2 regions of the Pseudoalteromonas sp. NZS37 genome follow, and region 2 is predicted to be linked to the other one. Evidence: predicted binding sites of a transcription regulator. Region 2 holds the regulator's gene; the other holds the start of a gene.
What was found. The regulator LexA, encoded in region 2, represses DNA repair genes until DNA is damaged. The targets are predictions, from matches to a motif close to TACTGTATNNNNATACAGTA.
Positions count from the first base shown of each region.

Region 1: a site for LexA is predicted at 1,408-1,427, ahead of ruvC (crossover junction endodeoxyribonuclease RuvC). Genes of this name have one in related genera too.

Region 1 covers NZ_JADYXL010000005.1:82,914-86,115, forward strand. Annotated here, with positions in the region: gene I6F47_RS10925 (ABC transporter permease) at 1-1,346, shown strand, start outside; gene ruvC (crossover junction endodeoxyribonuclease RuvC) at 1,476-2,000, shown strand; gene ruvA (Holliday junction branch migration protein RuvA) at 2,003-2,620, shown strand; gene ruvB (Holliday junction branch migration DNA helicase RuvB) at 2,628-3,202, shown strand, end outside.
Region 2 covers NZ_JADYXL010000012.1:73,517-76,718, forward strand. Annotated here, with positions in the region: gene coxB (cytochrome c oxidase subunit II) at 1-694, opposite strand, end outside; gene lexA (transcriptional repressor LexA) at 1,178-1,795, opposite strand; gene I6F47_RS18220 (PaaI family thioesterase) at 1,963-2,403, shown strand; gene I6F47_RS18225 (hypothetical protein) at 2,404-2,784, opposite strand; gene I6F47_RS18230 (hypothetical protein) at 3,098-3,202, shown strand, end outside.

The sequences.
Region 1 (3,202 bases), on a different contig from region 2:
ACAAGTTGGCAGTAAGTCGTGTGCATTTAGGCATGAGTGCGCTAACTGTGTTTTTATTAATGTGGTTATTTAGTAACAACATAAAAATAACGCTTATTTTGTTTGCCTCAACGCTTGCGCTAATTGGTGTGTTGTTTTTGATATCTAAATTAATATTTGGTGGCGGTCGAAAATTAGGGCTTAAGCCAGGTAACAGTTGGTCGCTTGCAATTGCATCTATTCAAAAGCGTGCAAATGTGAACGCGGTACAGTTAATTAGTTTTTCGTTAGCGATTAAATTACTGCTGTTTTTAGTGGTACTTAAAAACGACATGATATCTGATTGGCAGTCGCAACTTCCTGCCGATGCGCCTAATGCGTTTTTAGTTAATATTACGCAAAATGAGCTTGAGCCAATTAATGAATATTTAGCTCAAAAAGATATTCAAGTATCAGAGTTTTATCCCACTATTCGTGGGCGCGTAAATGCGGTGAATGGCGAGTTGGTAGCACGTTCAGTATCGCTGCAAGACAACGAGAAAAAAGACGAAGAAGCACGTGCAGGTATTGGCCGCGAGCTAAACCTTACATGGCTTAAAGATGTGCCTGACCAAAATGAAGTAACACAAGGCACGTGGTTTGGTGAAAATGCGATGGCTGAAGCCTCAGTAGAGGAGTCGATGCTTGAGCGTTTAGATGTTGAGATAGGCGATACGCTTACATTTTTAATTGGTTCGCAGTCGTTCGACGCTAAAATCACCAGTGTGCGCAAAGTTAATTGGGCCACGCTTAAACCTAACTTTTTTATTATTTTAAGCCCAGATGTACTTGCAGATTTTCCGGCAACGTATATTTCGTCGGTACGTATAAACCCAGATCAAAAGCGTGATTTTAGCCAGTTATTGCGTACTTACCCTACTATTACAGCGATTGATATTGATAACTTTGTTAAGCAAATACAAACAACTATTTCACAAGTATCACTCGCCATTGGCTTTGTACTTGCAATTGTTGTGCTGTGTGGTGCGCTTGTACTTATATCGCAAGTGCAAGCTAGTTTAGGTGAGCGTATGCAAGAAATTGTCATACTGCGAACGCTAGGGGCTAAAAGCCGATTAATTAAAAATGCGACCTTGTACGAGTTTTTATTACTCGGCGGTTTAGCTGGCTTAGTTGCCGCATTTTTTAGTGATATAGCGCTTTTAATTGTGCAGCAACAAATGTTTGATTTAGCAGGTAAGTTACATCCGCATATATGGGTTATTGGTCCGGTAGCTGGCGGTGTATTTGTGGCTGGTTTAGGCTATTTAATGATTGCCCGAACACTTAAACAAAATACCCAAGGATTAGTGCGTGCCCTAGGGTAAGCTTAAACTAACATGCTCCTTCAAATGCCCACCTAACACGTGGGCATTTTTGTTTTCTTTGTACTGGTAATTTATACAGTGCTCTGGCATTATTAGCGTAATTTAAAAATAATAACAATGGAGTGCTGTTTGGCCATTATTTTAGGGATCGATCCTGGTTCACGTTTGACCGGATATGGCGTTGTTGCCCACCAAGGTTCTAAATTTACATACTTAGGCAGTGGTTGTATTAAGTTAGCCGATCATCCTTTTCCGGTTAGGCTTAAAATGATCTATCAAGGCATTACACAGCTTATTGAACAGTTTTCGCCAGAAACTTTTGCCATTGAAAAAGTATTTATGGCGCATAACCCCGATTCAGCTTTAAAGCTTGGCCAAGCTAGAGGCGCGGCGATTGTTGGCGCTGCAATGGCCGACTTACCCGTATTTGAATACTCAGCTAGGCAAATTAAGCAAGCAGTAGTAGGTAACGGTGGTGCAGATAAAACACAAGTGCAGCACATGGTAAAAAATATTTTAAAACTACCCGGTACGCCACAGGCCGATGCAGCTGATGCACTCGCTATTGCGATTTGCCACGCTCACTCAGAACAAAATTTAATTAAACTAGCGGGTAGCGCAAGCAAAACCGTTAGAGGACGTTTAAGGAAATAACTATGATAGGCCGCTTAAATGGTATTTTAGTCGAAAAACAGCCACCAGAAATATTACTTGAAGTAAGTGGTGTAGGTTACGAAGTACAAATGCCAATGACCTGTTTTTACGATTTACCAAAAATTGGTGAAAACGCGATTGTTTACACCCACTTTGTAGTGCGTGAAGATGCTCAACTATTATTTGGTTTTAATAATAAAGTTGAACGCGCCTTGTTTAGAGAGCTATTAAAAGCAAATGGGGTAGGGCCAAAGCTTGGCTTAGCTATTTTATCGGGGATGTCGGCAAAGCAATTTGTAAGCTGTGTAAATAACGAAGACTCAACGTCGCTTGTTAAATTACCGGGTGTAGGTAAAAAAACAGCCGAGCGTTTAGTGCTCGAAATGAAAGACAGATTAAAAGATTGGGGTAATGATTTATTTACGCCATATAGCGACAGCGCAGTAATAGAGCCAATGAGCGATGCGACAATAGCTAATAACGCAGCCGATGATGCCGTATCGGCACTGCTTGCATTAGGTTATAAATTGCCACAAGCTCAAAAAGCAGTAAAATCGATAAGCAAACCCGATATGTCTACTGAGGTTCTTATTAGAGAATCTTTAAAATCAATGTTGTGAGTAACCCATGATTGAAGCGGATCGCTTAATTGATGCGACTGAAAAAACAAATGAAGACTCTATAGATCGTGCAATAAGACCAAAACTTTTAGCCGACTACAGAGGCCAGCCTCATGTTAAGCAGCAAATGGAAATTTTTATTGAAGCAGCCCGAACCCGTGGTGAAGCGCTCGATCATTTATTAATATTTGGCCCACCAGGACTTGGTAAAACCACGCTTGCAAATATTGTAGCCAACGAATTACACGTAAGTATTAAAACAACATCCGGCCCTGTACTTGAAAAAGCAGGTGATTTAGCTGCGTTACTTACTAATTTAGAAGAAGGCGATGTACTGTTTATTGATGAAATACACAGGCTAAGCCCGCAAGTTGAAGAAATACTGTATCCAGCAATGGAAGACTACCAGCTTGATATAATGATTGGTGAAGGCCCAGCTGCGCGTTCTATTAAATTAGACTTACCTGCATTTACACTTATTGGTGCCACTACGCGAGCAGGCTCGCTAACATCGCCACTGCGTGATCGTTTTGGTATTGTGCAGCGATTAGAGTTTTATTCTGTAGAAGATTTGTCGCACAT
Region 2 (3,202 bases):
CATGATCTTTACCACACAACTCAGCACATTGGCCTCGGTAAGTACCTTCTTCGTTTATGTTCGTCCATGTTTCGTTTATAAAGCCGGGATTCGCATCTTTTTTAACTGCAAAATCAGGTACCCACCAAGAGTGAATAACATCGTCAGAAGTCATTAAAAATCGTACTTTTTGATTTATTGGCAGTACGAGAGGTTTATCAACCTCAAGTAAGTAGTTAGGATTTTTATCTGCAAGATTCGCTATTTCATCTTGCGGGGTAGATAAAATAGAGTAGAACTCTACATCTTCACCCATATATTCATAATGCCATTTCCATTGCGAGCCTGTAATTTTAATAGTGAGATCAGCTTTGCTGGCATCTTCCATTGCAATTAGGGTTTTAGTGGCTGGTACTGCCATAGCAATTAAAATAACAAACGGGATTGCAGTCCAAAGTATTTCTACTTTAGTGCTTTCGTGAAATTGGGCAGGTACAGCCCCTTTAGATTTACGGTGATGAATAAGTGCCCAAAACATAATTGCGAACACTATCACCCCAATCACACAACATATTATAAATATGGTCATGTGCAGCTGATATACATTATTGCTTATATCGGTTACGCCTTTGCGCATATTGTATTGGCTGTTAGCCAAAACTGGGTGCGAAAAAACACATAATATAAGCCACAAGGTAGAGGTCAGTTTACCCATGTGACGGCTCCTTTGATGCTATTGCGAATGCAAAGCGAAGAGGCATACGGCTTAAACGCCAATTCGTTATTTTTATTTTTTTAGTCAATCTCATTTAATATTGATTGGTTTTGCTGCGCCAACAACGGGTTTGTGTATATTGTGTGTTCTCAAAACTAAAAAGCTGTGAGTTATTATTAGCTCAGCACATTAATAATTAGCTAAAAAATGAACAACAAGCAAGTTTTAGTATAAAAAACAATCAGGTGATATTGAGTAATTAATAAAAAATCAGTAACCAACTAGGTAACAGTAAGTTCAAAAGATGAGCAAAACAAAGGGGTTTAACGCATTCGAAGGGGGAAAATATAAGTGCAAAAAAGTTTACAGCTTAAATTGTCAGTGAGCTATTTATGCCCTATTTTTAGTGCGAATTTAAAACAAAAAATGCGTACTAATTAGTACGCATTTATAAAACTGCTTGTTTAAAAGCTATTTTTAAAGTCACATCCAATCAGCGTTTCTTATAACGCCAACGGCTAAGCCTTCAATATTAAAAGACTCATTCTCAAGATCTACTTCAATAGATTCAAAATCGTCGTTTTCAGCATGAAGTAATACTTTACGACCCGCTTTCTCAAGACGTTTTACAGTTACGTCTTCGTCTAGGCGGGCAACAACAACTTGCCCGTTTTCAGCGGTTTGAGTACGATGTACAGCAAGTAAATCACCATCCATAATACCAATATCTTTCATGCTCATACCGTTAACGCGTAGTAAAAAATCTGCAGCCGGTTTAAACATTAATGGATCGATTTTGCAGTGACTTTCAACGTGCTCTTGCGCCAAAATAGGTGAACCAGCAGCAACACGCCCTATAAGCGGTAAACCTAATTGTTCTGGCTCTTCTTCTTCAATTAACTGAATACCACGGCTTGCACCTGGTTTCATTTTAATTGCGCCTTTTTTAGCAAGTGCTTTTAAATGTTCTTCAGCAGCATTGGCACTTTTAAAACCTAATGTTTGCGCTATTTCAGCACGTGTAGGAGGCATACCAGTGTCTTTAATAAAAACTTTAATTAGTTCGAGTATTTGAGCTTGGCGGTTCGTTAATGGTCGCATACAACTGGTTTTCCATACAGTACATTTAACTGTGAGTATATACAGTTAAATAAAAATCGCAAATTTAAATTAAGCCTTAAAATAGCCAAAGTAATTTCACTTGTGTACATTTTAGGGATATAACTAAAGCTAGATTTATAAATGATTAAAAAAGCAAAGGAGTCATTATGAGTATTTGGTACCAGCCCATCACTTTAGAGCTGTGCAAGCAGTTAGAACAAGGCATTGATGGCCAAGGAACATTAATGAAAACCATGGGAATAGAAGTCACTGAAATTGGTGATGATTACTTAGTAGCCACTATGCCGGCAATTCCTGAGCATCATAACCCAATGGGAATGGTTCACGGCGGTGCTAACGTTGTACTTGCCGAAACAGTTGCCAGCTATGCAGCTAACTTTGTTGTCGATTTTACAAAATTTTACTGCGTGGGGCAGGAAATTAGCGCAAGTCATTTAAAAGCATCTCGCAGCGGCACTTTAACAGCAACGGCAAGAGCGTTTCATATTGGCAAACGTAGTTCAGTGTGGGAAATAAAAATTACAAATAGCCGCAATGAGCTGTGCTGCGTATCAAAAATGACCGCAGCAGTCGTAGAGCGAAGATAGTTACTTTTCGATTGGGTAAATTGTAATTTCCATACCCGCACCAATCGCAGATATACGTAGTAATGTATCTGCATCTAAGGCTTGATTAAAGCACTTAGGGGAAGTGCCTGATTCAAAACCAATATCAAACGTTCTACGTGAACAGCTTAACCATTGCTTTAGCGCGTTACGCGAACACGATTCAATAAGCTCACATATATGGTTTATTGCTTTGTCAGGCGTGTTTACTACACCTGTTGCTTCAATACGCGCTAATTGACGGTATTCGTCTTTGTCATAATGTAAAATCGTCGCGACTTTTTTCAAGTCTGCCACTAGCAAACTAATATCTTGCTTTGATTCAAGCTCAAGATCTACATTTAAAAATTGAATTTCCGACATCGTTTCGTATTTATCCTCTAATAATTTCATTGCAAACTTTAACGCAGTTTTACCGTTATACCAAATCAACTATGCTCTATTAACCACTTTATATAGATATTTCGCAGCTTTTAAGTATTTTTTAGCGTTTAAAGCTAGCTGGATATCAAACACTCAGCTCAATTAAACAAATAAGTCATGTTAGCAATTTAAGTGTAATCTTTTTTATTTTTAAATGATTACAGTAAGCTATAGTTTAAACTGCGACAAAATGTCGCAGTAACTAATCCCATTAATGTAATAAACTAGCCTCTAAAAATAATAAGACTAAAACATGAATAAAAAAATATTTAAGTATGCTCGCAAGTTACATAAATGGCTCGGTTATTTGCTCACATTACAAATTTTAGCTTGGCTGTTAGGCGGTTTAGTCATGAGC